DNA from 4 places in the Colwellia sp. NW0002-52-1 genome. Region 4 is predicted to be linked to each of the others. Evidence: predicted binding sites of a transcription regulator. Region 4 holds the regulator's gene; each other region holds the start of a gene.

Evidence for each region. The regulator LexA, encoded in region 4, represses DNA repair genes until DNA is damaged. The targets are predictions, from matches to a motif close to TACTGTATNNNNATACAGTA.
Region 1: the regulator LexA is predicted to act here: its motif matches at 3,146-3,165, upstream of ruvA (Holliday junction branch migration protein RuvA).
Region 2: the regulator LexA is predicted to act here: its motif matches at 3,199-3,218, upstream of mutS (DNA mismatch repair protein MutS).
Region 3: the regulator LexA is predicted to act here: its motif matches at 1,785-1,804, upstream of AC27H3_RS12755 (DNA recombination protein RmuC).

Annotation. Positions count from the first base shown of each region.
Region 1 covers NZ_BAAJLU010000024.1:18,817-23,501, reverse strand. The annotation lists gene tolQ (protein TolQ) at 1-146, opposite strand, end outside; gene ybgC (tol-pal system-associated acyl-CoA thioesterase) at 136-546, opposite strand; gene ruvB (Holliday junction branch migration DNA helicase RuvB) at 1,386-2,390, opposite strand; gene ruvA (Holliday junction branch migration protein RuvA) at 2,485-3,102, opposite strand; gene ruvC (crossover junction endodeoxyribonuclease RuvC) at 3,457-3,984, opposite strand; gene aspS (aspartate--tRNA ligase) at 4,109-4,685, opposite strand, start outside.
Region 2 covers NZ_BAAJLU010000001.1:88,143-92,827, reverse strand. The annotation lists gene rpoS (RNA polymerase sigma factor RpoS) at 1-360, shown strand, start outside; gene mutS (DNA mismatch repair protein MutS) at 624-3,185, opposite strand; gene AC27H3_RS00325 (hypothetical protein) at 3,593-3,736, shown strand; gene AC27H3_RS00320 (heparinase II/III domain-containing protein) at 3,737-4,685, opposite strand, start outside.
Region 3 covers NZ_BAAJLU010000012.1:115,777-120,461, reverse strand. The annotation lists gene AC27H3_RS12760 (fumarate hydratase) at 93-1,619, shown strand; gene AC27H3_RS12755 (DNA recombination protein RmuC) at 1,817-3,265, shown strand; gene AC27H3_RS12750 (GGDEF domain-containing protein) at 3,366-4,556, shown strand.
Region 4 covers NZ_BAAJLU010000007.1:107,583-112,267, forward strand. The annotation lists gene coxB (cytochrome c oxidase subunit II) at 1-982, opposite strand, end outside; gene lexA (transcriptional repressor LexA) at 1,560-2,174, opposite strand; gene AC27H3_RS09150 (cupin domain-containing protein) at 2,417-2,782, shown strand; gene oxyR (DNA-binding transcriptional regulator OxyR) at 2,963-3,862, shown strand; gene ahpF (alkyl hydroperoxide reductase subunit F) at 3,980-4,685, opposite strand, start outside.

The sequences.
Region 1 (4,685 bases), on a different contig from region 4:
TGAGCCCTTGCTGCTATTAATACTTTACGGCGTTGAAATATCATGGTCCACGAGGCAATTGAAAAACCTAATAGTGTCAACATTACCAGTTGAACCAATAAACTAGCTTCTAAAAATAAATCAAAAAATGAAATCTCAGCTGACACGTTTTAATGCTCCTAATATGCTGTTTGGAATAATACAGGGTTTAGCAATAGATAAATTCACACAGGCGACTTTGATTTCAGCTGTGCATAATACCATGTTATTTTGATTCACAATTTCCTGCGTAAAAATCAAACTTGCAGATTTTAAACGTTTAATTGTGCTGGTAATTGTTAATAAATCATCAAGTTTTGCTGATGCTTTATTTTCCATCGTAACCTTTGTGACCACAAAGCCGATGTTTTGTTCTAAAAAGATTGATTGATTAATACCAAGTTCACGCAACCATTCTGTTCTTGCGCGCTCAAGAAATTTTAAATAGTTCGCATAATAGACAATGCCACCAGCATCGGTATCTTCATAATAAACCCGAACCTTGTGTTGAAAATTAAGTAATGACATTTAATATATTCTAGTTATTGGGATATAAAATTTCAGATGCTTATCATAATAGATAAAGCTCACGGGTAACAAGGGCTAAGATGGTTTCTTTGTAACAAATTCAACAAAAGTTAACTTTGTTGCGGTTTATATGAATTGGTTAATCAAAACTAAAATGAACTGACTCTACATAGTTTTTAAGTTTTTTCACAAAGTAGATTGTTTTAACTTTTATCTACGCCGTAAATTAACTTTTCGCATTTATGAAAGTGGTTATTTATTTTGCTTAATTTATCAAGACTAAAAGAATTACCTATTATAAAAGCGGTAGATTAAATTGTACGGTTAAAAAGTTTAACTCGCTTAAGTAACAGTAAATATAGCCATAGATAAATAATATTAAATCAGGATGATATAATTTTTTATTTTGAAACCTACCTTTTCGCATTAGTTTTTCTAATGATAAATATAATTTATTTTCGTTTGAACAACGAGACTCACCGGACTAAAATACACTTGTTTTTTGGACTACCGCATGAATTTTACTTCCCTAATGAAAATTCTTGTGCCCTTAATGCTTTGAATAGGTGTTGTTACCTTTCTCTCTGAATATTTATAGGAACCCCATTTCCTTCTATCAACTTACATTATAAGTTGGCCCACATATTAATATGTGGGCTTTTTTTTGTCTGAAATTCAACGATTAAAATGTTTGTTCGTTTTCTATGATGAGAAATTTTGTAATGTTTTGCACTTTAAACACGTCGGGTTATGTTTTAAATAACTCATATAAACTAAAAATACAAAAAGCACCTGAAGGTGCTTTTATTGATAAGATCATTCTCTTGTTTTATCGTATGTTAGCTTGGAAAATCTAAACCAAAGTGGAGATAAGCACGACTCGTAGCAATTCGCCCGCGCGGAGTTCGCTGTAAAAAACCTTGTTGAATAAGATAGGGCTCTAGCACATCTTCAATTGTTTCACGTTCTTCACCAATAGCAGCTGCAATGTTATCAAGCCCTACTGGACCGCCAGAAAACTTATCAATGATTGCTTCAAGTAATTTTCTGTCCATTAGATCAAAGCCTTCGTTATCAACTTCTAACATATCTAAGGCACTCGCTGCTGTTGCTTTACTTACTACACCGTTAGTTTTTACATCAGCGTAATCTCTAACTCTGCGTAATAATCTATTTGCTATTCTAGGTGTGCCTCGAGATCGTCTTGCTACTTCAAAAGCGCCGGCCTGTGCGATATCTAAATTCAAGAAATGTGCGGAGCGCATGACAATTTCAGTTAACTCTTGGGTGTTATAAAACTCTAATCGTTGAACAATACCAAAGCGATCACGAAGCGGCGATGTCAGTGCTCCGGCTCGAGTAGTAGCCCCGATCAAAGTAAAAGGTGGTAAATCAAGTTTAATTGAACGTGCTGCAGGGCCTTCGCCGATCATAATATCTAATTGATAATCTTCCATTGCAGGGTACAAAATTTCTTCTACGACAGGGCTTAATCGATGAATTTCATCGATAAATAGCACGTCATTCTCTTCAAGATTAGTTAATAGCGCTGCTAAGTCGCCAGCTTTTTCTAACACGGGGCCAGAAGTAGTACGAATACTTACGCCCATTTCATTAGCTACAATGTTCGCTAAGGTTGTTTTACCTAATCCAGGAGGCCCAAAGATTAACAGGTGATCGAGCGGCTCTTCCCTTTTTAAGGAGGCTGCAATAAATATTTCCATCTGCGATTTTACATGCTGTTGCCCAGTATAGTCTGACAACATTTTAGGCCGAATAGCACGATCAACCGTTTCATCTTCACGGCTAGCTACGGGTTCAATTAATCGATCTGCTTCTATCATGTATTACTCTTTGGAAACGGCGAATGGTTGTTAATCGCCATACTTTATAAATTTATTTAAATTTTAGATACTTAACTTTGCTTTTTAATATTGCTTATAACATGGCTTTTAACGCATTGCGGATCAAGTCTTCACTGGTTTTATTAGCTTCAAATACTGACTTAACGGCTTTATCTGCTTGTTGTTGGCTATAACCTAAAGAGACCAAAGCGTTAATTGCATCACCTTTATTATCGCTAACAAAAGTATTGGCTTGGTTAACATCGGTCGGCATCATATGAACAAGTGCATCACTACTGTCGGTTTGCCAATCTTTTAATTTATCACGCATCTCAATTAACAAGCGCTCAGCTGTTTTTTTACCAACACCTGGAATTTTAACAATCGTACTTAAATCATCCTGTATAACACAACTAACAAATTGATCAGCAGACATACCGGATAAAATTGCCAGACCAAGTTTTGGACCAACACCATTAACTTTAATCAATAAACGAAACAGTTTTCGCTCGACTTTATTAGCAAAGCCATAGAGTAACTGAGCATCTTCACGAACAACAAAATGAGTGTATAACGTTGCTTCTTGGTTAACTTCACCCAATGCATAAATACTGGTCATTGGCATAGTAACTTCGTAGCCAATACCATGACATTCTATTAAAATTTCTGGGGCCATTTTTTCTATCAATGTGCCACGTAAACGTCCAATCACAACTTAACCTTTTTACTCGAGATTATCTATGTCGCCACCATACCACTAGATATTTATACAGTAAAGTTTCTATAGTTAAATATTTCGCACTCAAATGAACTTAGTTAACCTGAATTCTGGGATATTGAGTGTTTGATACTCAAGTGAATCAAAAACTTAGATGGTAAAGTAAGCGCTATAGCAAAGTAAACATCACGAATAGACACCATCAATGCTTGACTTTATACCATTTCCAAGGCAAAACGTTGATGAATAGCGCGCTATTTATCGACGTTTTAACGCAGATAATGGTTTTAAAGGGAGCCTTGAGCAAGTGCTGCCAGAGTTCAGGTTACTTAGCAAAAGCACAATTTGTTAGCGCAAACGGCCTCTAACGGTTTTACTTGCTTGGCCTGAAAGCTTGCCTATTGAGTCATAACTATGTGCGTGGCATAGGGCCACAGCTAAAGCGTCTGCAGCATCAGCTTGCGGAGTACCGGGTAATTTTAAAATAGTTTTTACCATGTGCTGCACCTGAGATTTATCTGCGGCGCCTGTGCCAACAACCGATTGCTTTATCTGCCTCGCAGAGTATTCCGCAACGGTTAAGCCGGTATTTGTCGCAGCGACAATTGCCGCGCCTCTAGCTTGACCTAACTTTAAAGCGCCACCTGGGTTTACCCCCATAAATACTTGCTCTATGGCGAACATATCAGGTTGAAATTGCACTATTAGCTCACTTACTCCTGCAAATATAGTTTGTAAGCGCATACTTAAATCATCGCCTGCAGTAATTGCCTTAATGCAGCCACTACCTAAATAAGTAAAGTTTCGTCCTGATTGCTTAATAACGCCATAACCGGTTATGCGCGATCCTGGATCAATGCCTAAAATTATGCTCACTTAACTACCTTTACTATTAATTTAAGTACTGCTGAAAAAAAACGCACGGATAAAGTCAAAGCCTTTATGCGTGCGTTTAATAATTTAACACTCACCATGAGTTGGTGTTACAAGTGATAAAAAATTATTCAGCTTTTTCGTCAGTATCAGATTCTTTTTCTAAACAAGCAATACCTAATTCTTTAAGCTGTGCAGGGTTTGCATGGCCTGGAGCATTCGTTAATGGACATGCTGCTGTTGTTGTTTTCGGGAATGCCATAACATCACGAATTGAACTAGCGCCAGTCATCAACATGACTAATCGGTCTAAACCAAATGCTAAACCTGCATGTGGTGGAGCACCATATTGTAATGCTTCAAGCAAGAAGCCGAATTTTTCTTGTGCTTCTTCATCGCTAATACCTAAAATTCTAAATACAGCTGCTTGCATGTCTTGATTATGAATACGAACAGAACCACCACCTAATTCACAGCCATTTAGTACCATATCGTAAGCATCAGACAAAGCGCCAACAGGGTTTGCTTCTAGTTCGGTAGCCGTTAAATTTGTTGGGGCAGTAAACGGGTGATGAATAGCATGCATGTGTCCATCAACTTCTTCAAACATAGGGAAGTCAACAACCCATAATGGTTTCCATTCACCTTGCAATAACTCAAGATCTTCACCAATTTTAAGACGAAGTGCACCTAATGATTCAGTT
Region 2 (4,685 bases), on a different contig from region 4:
ATGCTGCGTTTGAATGAGCGCATCGCCTCTGTTGACTCTCCCTTTGGTGGCGATGGTGAAAAAGTTTTATTAGATGTTATTCCTGACGAAAAAGCTGGCGGGCCAGAAACAAAGCTACAAAGCAACGATATTAAACACAGCATAGTAGATTGGTTGAATGAACTTAACTCTAAGCAACGTGAAGTATTAGCAAGGCGTTTTGGCTTATTAGGTTATGAAGCGGCAACCCTTGAAGATGTGGGTGTTGAAATTGGTTTAACTCGTGAACGTGTTCGCCAAATTCAAGTAGAAGCACTGAAGCGTTTACGGGATATTTTAAGCCAGCAAGACTTATCTATCGAAGCGTTATTTCAAGTATAAATTTACTCGCTTAGTTCAATTATGCTTTTAAATAAAAAACCAGCGATTGCTGGTTTTTTTAGGTCTATATTATGGTGTGCTTTAGCTTACTACCAAGTTGATTAATGAGTAGCTCATTTTTAAGGAGTAAAATGAATAATTACGGCCTTATAAAACTAACAAGTGGAATAACGACTGGCAAAATGTCATGTCTTATCATTATCCGCTTTTTCTCATGAAAAAGTAGAATGCTGATTTAATTAGCTTGGTATAACTTTTTGTTTTTACAGCAAACCTTTTAATTTATAGAGTAGGTCTAAAGCCATTTTAGGACTTAAATCATTCACATCGATTGTGCTTAATTGTTCAACAACAGGATGACTGCTATCCATTAAGTTTAATTGTTCAAATGCTTGTGGTTCGTTATTCATAACCGATGGAGCTTGCATGGTTTCAAGCTCTGCTAAACGTTGCTTTGCTCGTTGAATAACGCTTTTTGGCACCCCGGCAAGTTGTGCTACCTGTAACCCAAAACTTTTGCTGGCTGCGCCTTCTTGTACTGTATGCATAAAGACAATACTGTCTCCATGCTCAACCGCGTCTAAATGTACATTAGCTAGCGTTTCAATTTGATCCGCTAATAAAGTTAATTCAAAGTAATGACTTGCAAAAAGGGTGAAAGCTTTGGTTTTTATCGCTAACATTTCAGCACAAGCCCAAGCCAGTGATAAACCATCATAAGTGCTGGTGCCGCGACCAATTTCATCTAATAACACTAAACTTTTATTCGTAGCGTTATGTAAAATATTGGCGGTTTCTGTCATCTCCACCATAAAGGTTGAGCGCCCGCTGGCTAAATCATCAGACGCGCCAATACGGGTAAATATTCTATCGACCATACCAATGGTTGCAGCACTTGCCGGTACATAACACCCAATATGGGCAAGTAATACAATAAGGGCTGTTTGGCGCATATAAGTCGATTTACCGCCCATATTAGGGCCAGTAATAATCAACATTTCTCTGTTGTTATTTAGGACAACAGGATTTGCAATAAAAGGCTCTGTCGTCATTTGTTCAACTACAGCATGTCGACCAGCGTCAATATCAATGCCGCTTTCTTCTTGTAATATTGGCTTAACGTAGTTTAGCGTTTCAGCCCGCTCAGCAAAGGTATTAAGTACGTCTATTTCAGATAGAGATTGCGCCAGTAATTGCAGCTTTTCTAATTCAGGCATTATTTGGTCAAACAGTGCTTCATATAAGCGCTTCTCTAAAGCAAGAAACTTACTTTGAGCCGATAACACTTTTTCTTCATGCTGTTTTAATTCGTTAGTAATAAAACGTTCGTTGTTTTTCAACGTTTGTCGGCGAATATAATCATCAGGAACATCAATCGCCGAGCTGCGGCTCATTTCAATATAAAAGCCATGAACCTTATTGTAACCGACCTTTAAGGATTGAATACCTGTACGTTCTTTTTCTCTTGCTTCAAGTTGGGCTAAAAATTCTGTAGCGCCATCGCTTAAATCACGCAATACATCTAATTCTTCATTGTAGCCAGGAGCAATAACACCGCCATCTCGAATTAATACCGGAGGGTTTTCTACAATTGCACTTTCTAATAGCGCCTGAGTCGCAGGAATTGGCTGACACTGCTTAATTAACGTCGCTAAATGTACTTGTGAGCAGCTTGAGGTAAGTGTTTGTAGTTCAGGTAAATGCATTAGCGCATTTCGTAAACGTGCGAAGTCACGAGGACGAGCCGATCTTAAGGCTATTCGTGCAACGATACGTTCAATATCACCAAATTGTTTTAAGTTAGTATTAAGCTCAAAAGATAAGTCTTGCTGTAAGATATTTTCAATCGCACTTTGACGGTTGTTTAGCGCAACAAGATCACGCAACGGAAAGTGCAACCATCGTTTAAGTAGCCTTGAACCCATAGGTGTAGCGGCTTTATCTAAAATCGAAGCTAAAGTATTTTCATTACCACCTTGGAGGTTTTGTGTTAACTCTAAGTTTCGACGAGTAGCAGCATCAAGAATAACGGCACTTGATGCGCTTTCACCAATAATAGATCTTATATGAGGTAACGGAATACGCTGACTATCTTTTACATATTGAAATAAACAACCTGCTGCCGCGATGCCTAAAGGTTTGTCTTCAACACCAAAGCCTGACAAAGACTGAGTGCCAAATTGTTTATTCAGTAGGGTTTTACTGGTTTCTAGATCAAATTCCCAATCGGGGCGACGGCGAAGTCCTTTTCGGCCAGCAACAATATTATTGGCAGCTAAGGATTCAGGGTAGAGTAACTCTGCCGGCGATAAACGTTGCAGCTCAGCTTGAACTTGTTCTTCAGTTCTAGGTTCTACTAAAACAAAACGACCACTGGTCATATCTAAATAAGCAAGACCAAAGCCTTGTGATGTTTGATGAATAGCCACAATTAAATTATCTTGTCGATCACTCAGTAAAGCTTCATCGCTAACAGTACCTGGCGTAACTACTCGAACCACTTTTCGCTCTACCGGACCTTTACTGGTTGCTGGATCACCAATTTGTTCGCAAATAGCAACAGATTCGCCTAATTTAACTAACTTAGCTAAATAACCATCAACCGCATGATACGGCACCCCCGCCATTGGTATTGCATTTCCACCGGTTTTTCCACGCGCAGTTAATGAAATATCGAGTAAATCAGCTGCTTTTTTAGCGTCATCAAAAAACAATTCATAAAAATCGCCCATACGATAAAAAATTAAAATATTAGGAAATTCGGCTTTAATTGTCAGGTACTGACGCATCATAGGAGTGTGTTTGGAGAGTTCTGATTCAGTCATTTTATATGTTTTTATCTGTTGAGTTATACACTAAAGCTTTGTATTTAATGTTGATATATTTATTCTCCTTATTCAGATTTTACAAGGTGAATAAGGACTAGCCATTTATCTAAGCTGTGAGTCTAGACAAAATAAAGCGCTAATATTTGATAAAAATGGAAATTTAATATCAAGTATAAAGCTTAAGGTAAGTAATGTAATTATTGAAAATGATACTAACAGAAAATTATATTAAGTGCTCCCTGTAAACAGCTTTAAGTAAGGACAGGTCGTAAATAATTAATTGATAAACATGGCAGTGGAGCTATCGGTTTTATTTAGATTTAATGTTTTCGTTTCAAGTTGTTTGATCGAATAATATAGAACTAAGTGGTTAAAGCAACAGACAAGATTTTAAGTAAATAAACGTGTTTTATTTCGATATTATGCTGAAAAAAATTGGCAGCATTTTAGGGGGTAAACGCAGAGATGTTGTTACTAAAAAAGAATATAATCAGCAACAGCTACTTTGGGTATTCGTAGCTTTTGCTGATTATTACGTTAACGATTAACTACTTATTCGTTAGGGTAAACAATTTAAAGCGGCCATTGAATTGATAGTTTTCACCGTTATGTGAAAAGCTGTTTAATTGCTTTGCTTTGATACTTTCAGCTGAATTAAAGGCTAATACATAGTGTTGGTTACCAACAAGGCTAATTTCAATTACGTCAATATTGTTAACTTTCTTATGCGTTAGCTGTTCAATTGAACTGACCGCTGAAATCGTAAACTCTTTTGATGGATTATATTCACCATGAGGTTCTAACACGCTAACAAAAGTATGGTTTTTAGCATGAGTTTTACGGTTGATAAAAGCATTTTCATTACGCAAGTTAAATAGCGGATCGTTAGCGCCAATTTGAGTAAACATGATAGTTGAATCACCATCCATAACCGCTGAACTAGTATAGAATCGGCCATTATCGTTTAGCCAAGTAATCTGAGATAAACCTGCTTTGGGTTGTGCTTGTGCTTTTAACCATAAATGTTGATAACCATTTTCTTTACCAAGAACAGGTAAACTTGTCAGCTGCGTGTCTAACGCAAAATCAGTGCTAATTAAGTGACCTTTATAGTGAACAGGTAAATCATATTGATGTGCTGCTTTTGATTTTATATCAAATACATCAACCACTAGCGATTGTTCTAAGCCAGATTTATGCTTTAACGGCAGCTTAATTAACGCCATTGTGCGCTTTAACTCTACACCTTCGTAAGCAGTATCAATGGTTGCTGAGCTCATTATAACGTGGTCATTTTTTTCAAAAAACAATAACTCAGGATGATTAGCATTACCCACTTTAACATTGGTGTTAAAGTGTGATCTTTCATCAACCACTACGGTATTGTGAGCAACCGTTTGCTTTGCCCACGTTTGGTTCTCAGGTAAGTATCTACCACCAAATTTAGCTTCAACATTTAAAAATCTTGCAGCACCGTAGTCTGATACTATTTCAGCG
Region 3 (4,685 bases), on a different contig from region 4:
ATACTGGTAGCTATTTAACAAGCAAGGTATGATATCGGCAAATTTATAACTTTCAACTTTTCTCGCGCCCAATTAATAAAAAAGAGACCGTTATGGCTATTATTAAACAACAAGATTTAATCGAAAGCGTTGCAGATGCATTGCAATATATTTCTTACTACCACCCGTTAGATTTTATTCAAGCGCTAGAAAAGGCGTATCATAAAGAAGAAAGTCAGGCAGCTAAAGATGCTATTGCGCAAATATTAATAAACTCGCGTATGTCAGCTCATGGTAAACGACCTATCTGTCAAGATACTGGCATTGTAACTTGCTTTGTAAAAGTGGGTATGGCTGTACAGTGGGACAATACTGATTTAACAGTACAACAAATGGTAGATGAAGGAACGCGTCGTGCATATTTAAATCCTGATAATCCATTACGTGCTTCAATTGTTGCAGACCCTGCGGGTAAACGTATTAATACAAAAGATAATACACCAGCTGTAGTGCATATTGAGATGGTGTCAGGTGATCACATTGAAGTGATGATCGCAGCAAAAGGCGGCGGTAGTGAAAATAAATCGAAAATGGCGATGCTAAACCCAAGTGACTCTATTGCTGATTGGGTTGTTAAAACGCTACCAACAATGGGGGCAGGTTGGTGTCCACCAGGCATGTTAGGTATAGGCATTGGTGGTACGGCTGAAAAAGCCGGTGTTTTAGCGAAAGAAAGTTTGATGGAACCGGTAAATATTCAAGAGCTTATTGACCGTGGTCCAGAGAATGCTGAAGAAGAATTACGTTTAGAAATTTACGATCGTGTAAACAAATTAGGTATTGGTGCTCAGGGACTAGGTGGCTTAACAACGGTTGTTGATATTAAAATTATGTCGGTACCAACACATGCTGCCTCTAAACCGGTTGTAATGATCCCTAACTGTGCTGCAACGCGCCATGTACACTTTCATCTTGACGGCTCAGGCCCAGCAGATTTAACACCGCCTAAACTAGAAGATTGGCCTGAAATTACTTGGGAAGTTGGCGAAAATGTTCGCCGAGTTAATGTCGATGAGCTTTCAAAAGCAGATATTAGCGACTGGAAAACAGGTGAAACCGTGTTACTTAGCGGTACTATTTTAACGGGTCGCGACGCCGCGCATAAACGAATTCAAGAAATGTTAGCAGCGGGCGAAAAACTGCCGGTTGATTTCACCGACAAGTTCATTTATTACGTTGGCCCGGTTGACGCTATTGGAACAGAAGCAGTAGGTCCTGCAGGCCCAACAACAGCAACTCGTATGGATAAGTTCACTGAAATGATGCTTTCTCAAACGGGCTTGTTAGGTACTATTGGTAAAGCAGAGCGTGGTCCTGAAACTGTTGAATCTATTAAAAATCACAAATCGGTCTATCTTATGGCCGTTGGTGGCGCAGCATATCTAGTATCTAAAGCAATTAAGAAAGCGAAAGTTGTTGCTTTTGAAGATATGGGGATGGAAGCCATTTATGAATTTGTAGTTGAAGATATGCCTGTAACAGTTGCTGTTGATAGCCAAGGTGAGTCAGCGCATGTAACTGGCCCTGCTATTTGGCAAGCAAAAATTGAAGATCTTGACAGTAAATTAAAAGGTAAGTAAATGCTAATTTAGTCATTTACTAGCAATAAAAAACGCTCATTATGGGCGTTTTTTTATGTCATTAATTTATTCAAAGTAGCAAAGACTATTATGCGAGATATTATTTCATTACCCACCTACATAAAGTAAATAACTATTAACCTTATCAATAAAGTATGCTTTAATAACTGTTCATATTTACAGTGTTTGGCTGCGTAATGACTTCTTTATTTAATTCTCCATGGTTAGCATTAGAAAACTTCCCTATTTTAATCTTTACTGCGTTAGTGTTGTTGGTGAGCGTTGTTATCATTTTATTGCTACTGCTAAGGCAAATTAAAACTCAGCAAAACTCATTTAATGCACAGCAACAACTTTTGCAACAGTTAACCGATAAAGTAAACCTGAGCTATGAAGTAAATACCCGTCATCAACAACAGCTGCAGCAGCAATTAAACTTTAATCATCAACAGTTAGCTACTCAACAAAGCGAGCTAAAAACTTACTTTGAACAGCAAATTTCAGATTTTAAATTAAAACTATTACGCCAACATGGTGAGCAAGGTGAAAAACAAGTACAACAATTGTTTAGCCACAATGAAGCGTTGAAAAAAACCTTATACGAGCACCATCTTGCTTTTAGCGATAATCAGCGTAAAGCTACCGAGCAACTTATCACCCAACTTACTGAAACGGCCAAACTTGGTCGTGAAGAAATGGCTAAGTCTTTGCATTTATCCAGTGAGCAAATGGCGAAAAGAATTGATGAACTTACCGTTTCAACAGATAACCGCCTGAAAGATATTAGTGGCCAAGTTGAAAAACGATTAGCTGATGGCTTTGAAAAAACCACTAAAACCTTTAATGATATTCTCCAGCGTTTAGCGTTAATTGATGACGCGCAGAAAAAAATTACTGAACTCTCTACTAATGTGGTTAGCTTACAAGAAGTATTGTCAGACAAACGTTCGCGTGGAGCGTTTGGTGAGGTACAGCTTAATGCCTTAATTCGCAATGTTTTACCAGAGCAGCACTTCGCGCTACAGCACACCTTGTCAAACGGTAAAATAGCCGACTGTATTTTATTTTTACCTGCGCCAACAGGGAATGTGGTGGTTGACTCTAAATTCCCTCTCGAAAGTTACAAAAAAATGGCTGATAACACGCTAGGTGAATTTGAACGAAAAGCGGCTGAACGCCAATTTAAGCTCGACATTAAAAAACACATTAATGATATCAGTGCTAAATATTTAATTGAAAAGGAAACGGCTGATGGCGCGGTAATGTTCATTCCGGCTGAAGCTATTTTTGCCGAAATTCATGCGCACCATAGTGATTTGGTTGATTATGCTAATAAAAAGCGTGTTTGGTTAGCTTCGCCAACAACCTTAATGGCGATTTTAACAACGGCGCGTTCAGTGCTAAAAGATGAAGCAACCCGGAAACAAATTCATGTTATTCAAGCGCATTTATCACATCTTTCTGCAGATTTCGCTCGTTTTAAAGGGCGTTTCGCAAATTTAGCAAAACATATAGATCAAGCCGCCAGTGACGTGAAGCAAATACATACCTCGGCCGATAAAATTAGTAGTCGTTTTGAGAAAATAGAGCAGGTAGAATTGAAACAAGAAAAAAAAGAATCAGGTATTGCATTATCTTCAGATTAACTGCAAAGCCTTGTTCAATAAAATATTGTTATTAACGTTTAGCTGCTGATGTTAGCAGCGTATAGCTCGCACTTTTCGACATTATATCTTGGAGTTACGCTTGATTCAGTTTTTCAGCGGTTTTAGAAATAGCATTGTCAGCTTAATTATTTTTTGTATTGCCTTTATATTTATTAGTGAATTTCAACATTACTGGTTTGCAAAAATTAATCTTATAGAGCAAGTGTTATATGGTTTATTTTGCATTACGATTATACTTGCTAGTTACTTCAATCGCAGTCGTCTCGCTTTAGCTGCTATCACGCTTTTTATTTTTTATCTCACCTTGTCGCATGATGTCCCTTGGCAATCTTGGGTGTTCTCTAACGGCCCATGGTTAGTTCTTGTTGGTGCAGCTGTGTTTGCGGTATTAAGTGTGATCAAAGATCGAGGTTTATTGTCAGTTCATGGCATTTACCGCTTAATTCTGATCCTAGTTGTTATAGGGGGCAGTTATGTTTGGTCGGATAATGCTGATATTCTTGTCCGCGAATTAATTGCGATTAAGTGGCTTGAACCTTGGTTAAAGTACCTAACGTTAGAGCTACCATTAGCGTGTTTTTCGCTTTTACTAATTTGGCGTTTTTTAAGAGAAAAAAGTTTAGTAACGACAGCATTGCTAACAAGTTTTTGTATTTGGCTTGGCCAATACTATCAGTTAGTTACATTACCGTGGAGCGTGTTATTAACCTTGATGTTAATGCATTATTTGTTTGCGGTTGTCGTTGATTCTTATTTTTTAGCATATCGTGATGAATTAACAACCTTGCCTTCGAGACGAGCGCTTAATCAATTGTCTTTATCGTTAGGGCGAAAATATACCTTGGCCATGTTAGACATTGATCATTTTAAAAAATTTAACGATACCTATGGTCACGATATTGGCGATCAGGTGTTGAAATTAGTGGCAAGTAAGCTGGCACAAGTTAAAGGCTCAGGCAAAGTATTTCGCTATGGCGGTGAAGAGTTTACGATTGTATTTCCAGGTAAAACCATTGAACAATCTCTGCCGGCGTTAGAAGCGGTTAGGCAGGCGGTGCAAGACTATGACATTGTTATTCGTCAAGAGCAGCGTAAAACTAAAGAAGCGCGTTCTAAAAAGAAAAATAGCCAAGTTAAAACGGTCAGTGTAACTATTTCTATAGGGCTTGCCGCGAGAAAATCAAAATTAAGTTTTGATCAAACGTTAAAGTTAGCTGATCAAGCTCTCTATAGAGCGAAAAAATCTGGCCGTAATAACGTGAGTGAATAAGTTTAAACATACCAAGGCAACTAATTGATTAAAACTACATTAGCAGTATTGTTTATACTTTAAATAGTTGAGCCTAAAGAATGATTAGCAATACGTTTTGATATTAATCAGCAAGTAATACCAATTGAA
Region 4 (4,685 bases):
CCGCTTTACCATTGAACACAATATCTATGTGCTCACTAACTGGGCCTGTAGTTGCAATGGCACTGCCTTTAAGTGCTGGAAATGCTGGTGGTAAACCTTGGCCACTCACTTGATGACAAGCCGCACAATAAGCAGTGTAAGTGGTTTCACCCAGTTGCATTAACTCTTCTAAAGGTACAGAAGCATTTAATGACGCGGCCTCAGCAGCTGCAGCATTAGCTTTAAGTTGCTTTTGTTCATCAAGCCAAATCGCATAATCAGCTTCAGATTTAACTTCTACAACAATCGGCATAAAACCATGATCTTTACCACACAGCTCAGCACATTGGCCTCGATAAATTCCAGGTTCATCTACTTTGGTCCAAGCTTCATTAATAAAACCTGGGTTAGCATCTTGTTTAACCGCAAATGCTGGCACCCACCACGCGTGAATAACATCATCAGAGGTAATAACAAAACGTACTTTTTTGTTAGTAGGAATTACTAAATGGCGATCAACCTCGAGCAGGTAATGTTCACCTTTATCGGCTGAAGTACCATCTTGGTTTTCGTACTGTTCACGTGGTGTAGAAAGTACGGAATAGAATTCGATATCTTGATCGAAGTACTTATAATGCCACTTCCACTGGGAGCCAGTAACTTGAATAGTTAAATCGGCATCATCGTTATTTTCCATATCAATGAGCGTTATAGTGGCAGGAACAGCCATAGCGATTAGTATGACGACAGGGATTGCCGTCCAGAGAATTTCAACTTTTGTGCTTTCATGGAAGGTTGCTGGCTTAAAGCCTTTTGATTTACGGTGAAAAACCATAGACCAAAACATGGCACCAAATACTACAACACCAATAGCAGTACAGATATAGAGCACCAACATATGTAAATCATATACGTCTCTACTGACATCTGTAACGCCTTTGGTTAAGTTCAGCGGCATATCTGCCCAAACCGAACTAGACAACAAGCCCCCTAGCAACAGCATACCTAGGTTACGTCTTTTCACTCGACATCTCCTTCACCCTTTTAAGGCAAAACAACACAGTTTCATCATGAAAGCCGGCTGTTTTGCGCATACATTTATTATTATTTAAGTGACGTATTATTCGACAACGGTCAAGTACGCCCTATTGTTATGTTTGTACGTTTTCTAGACTAGAATTACTTAAAAGTTGATCGGGGTCAATTTAAAATTTCAAATGCATTGAAAATAAAAACTAATAAATACAATAGAGTAATAACCCTAAACTGAATGAAAGGTCCATTTCTAAAAGGTTATGCTGAATGTTTATTTATTGTTCAAGTTGATTTTTTTACACTGAATAATAAATAATCAACACCAAAATAAATCTGTATAAAAAATCTACAACTCACGAGAATTTAAAGTAAAATGTGTATTTTAGTCGTTAACAAAAATAAGATAAAAATGGCGGGGGAAAGATAGATAAAAAAACAGATTAAACCGAATGATTTCAAAAAAAAACGAGTTTAATCTGTATTATATTGCAGGATTTAAAGTTGCTGGATTTAAAATGATGAAAAAATTTAACGTTTTATTACAATTACATCCAATCGGCAGCTCTAATTACACCGACTGCCAACCCTTCAATATTGAACTGCTGCGAACGTAAGTCCACTTTAATAGGTTCAAAGTCTTCATTTTCGGCATGCAAATAAACCACGTTGCCTTCACGTTTAAAGCGCTTAACGGTTACATCGTCTTCAACTCTGGCTACAATAACTTGGCCACTTTGCACATCAGTTGTTTGGTGCACGGCTAATAAATCACCGTCTAATATCCCAATGTCTTTCATGCTTTCGCCATTTACACGCAATAAATAATCTGCAGCAGGATGAAATAAACTACCATCAATTTTATAATGTTGCTCTACATGCTCTTGCGCCAAAATAGGTTCGCCGGCAGCCACACGCCCAATAAGCGGTAAACCATCTTCTTCCATAAATTCTTCTGCAAGGCGAATACCACGCGATGTACCAGGCAACATCTCTATATAACCCTTTTTCGCCAGTGCTTTCAAATGCTCTTCTGCGGCATTGGCTGACTTAAAACCAAAATTAGTCGCAATTTCAGCACGTGTTGGCGGCATACCTGTATCGGCTATTTTCTCTCTGATCAGATCAAATATCTGCTGTTGTCTAGGTGTTAAAGGGCGCATTTTCATTCCTTAAGCGACTGATGGTTAAGCCTGTATTTTTAAACAGTATTACTGTTATTGTATACAGGCCTAGAGTAAACGCAAGATTTTATTGTTATGGTATTAAGCGGTTTTATTATTTTAGCGGCTATAAACACCAATAAAACCAATCCTGCACTTTCATTAAATCAGGCATTAATTGTTCCTAAGGCGCTGAAATAATGTAACATTAATAAATAACCGATAAACATAAAGAAGTGAGTATGCAATCTAAAGTTATTAATTTTAAAGAGAAATTTACTAAATTTTCCGACCATTGGTCTCCTCGTGTAATAGCTGAAATGAATGATTATCAATTTAAACTGGTTAAAGTTGAAGGCGAGTTTGTTTGGCATAACCACCCTGATACTGATGAAGTTTTTATAGTTATTGAAGGTACACTGAGCATCGAATTTCGAGATACCCTTGTAACGTTAGAGGCTGGCGAAATGTACGTAATCCCTCAAGGTGTAGAGCATAAGCCTGTAGCTAATGCTGAATGCAAAATCATGATTATAGAACCTAAAGGAGTTGTAAATACGGGTGAGGCAACGGGTAAGCTCACCGCGCAAAATGATTTATGGATATAAGCTAACCTTCAGTATTAATAACCGGCAATAATATGTTTAGTATCGCTATAAAAATATTGAATCAATTCAAAGGTAGGTTTAGCAAAAAACTCCCTAGTGAAGATTAGCATTTCGCTAAATTGACTCGCTTCAGTTAATATATTGTAGCTATTAATTTTCAGGTAACCATAGACTGTAACTATGATAAAAATTCGCGACCTAGAATACCTAACGGCTATCGGTCACTACAAACACTTTGGTCATGCGGCCGATGCGTGTTTTGTAAGTCAACCAACGCTGAGTGGGCAAATTTTAAAGTTAGAACAGCGCCTTAAGTTAACTTTAATTGAGCGGCAACCGCGTAATGTTATGTTAACGCCAGCGGGTGAAAAACTTGTGCAGCAAGCGCAGCAAGTATTAACTGCGGCAAATAACTTTGAAGAAGCAGCTAAAGCCTTACTTGACCCGCTTTCAGGTGATTTACATATCGGGTTAATTCCTACACTTGCCCCTTATATCCTGCCGCACATTATGCCGGAGTTGAACAGTAATCTAACCAAAATAAATTTCTATTTACATGAAAACAGAACGCAAGATTTACTGCAAGAATTAGAAACGGGCAAGCTTGATGTTTTGATTCTGCCTTGGCTACCCGAAATGGCACGTTTTGAACGCTACGATTTATTTAACGAGCCTCTGGTAATGGCTACATCTGCATCTCATGCAATGGCAGAGCGTTCATTGGTAACCTTTGATGATTTACATAATCAAAAAATTCTCACCTTAGAAGATGGTCATTGTTTAAGAGATCAGGCCATGGGTTATTGTTTTAGTGCCGGTGCGGAAGAAGATCATAGTTTTCGCGCTACTAGCCTTGAAACTTTACGTTACATGGTGGCAAGTAATATGGGTATCACCTTGTTACCACAATTAGCAACGATGAATTATGCACCACAAAAGCATATTCATTATATTCCTTTTCAAGAGCCTCAACCGATTCGTGAAATTGTATTGTTATGTCGAAGTGGTTACGCTCGCATGGAAAGTGTTAGAGCGATAGTGAGCCATATTCGCCAAGCCGTAACAGGTTTGTTCGATTAGCACATAGTCACTTAACGTATCATTTAATTTAACGTGCTCGTACTTGAGTTACTTTAAAAATAAAAAAACGCTATTGTTTTCACAATAGCGTTTAAAGGTTCAAGAGTTTGTTGAATATTATGCAGCAGCTTCAGTCAGCTTTTCAGTGTTCTCTAGTGGATTAGGTGTTCTGATTAAATAATCAAAGGCACCTAACGCCGCCGTTGCACCACTGCCCATGGCAATAATAATCTGCTTAAACGGTGTATTAGTAACATCGCCAGCCGCATAAACGCCAGCCATATTTGTTTCACCCTTTTGATTAACCACAACTTCGCCACGCTCTGTTAACTCTACTGTGCCTTTTAAGAACTGAGAGTTAGGCACCAAACCAATTTGTACAAATATACCGGCAAGTTCTATTGTTTCTTGCTCATCAGTCGCACGATTCAAGTAATTAAGCCCGGTTACATGTTTTCCATTGCCTAACACTTCAGTCGTTTGTGCATTAACAATAATGTCAATATTCGGCAAAGAACGTGCTTTGTTTTGCAATATAGCATCAGCACGTAAAGTACTATCGAACTCTAAAACAGTAACATGCTCAACCAAGCCTGCTAAATCAATGGCTGCCTCAATACCTGAATTACCACCACCAATTACTGCAACTGATTTTCCTTTAAACAAAGGGCCGTCACAATGAGGGCAATAAGCAACACCTTTACCTCGATATTCTTGCTCACCGGTTACATTCATTTCTCTCCATCTAGCACCAGTGGCAATAATGGTTGAGCGTGTTTGTAATGTTGCACCATTTTCTAATTCAACAGTGATTAAACCACCT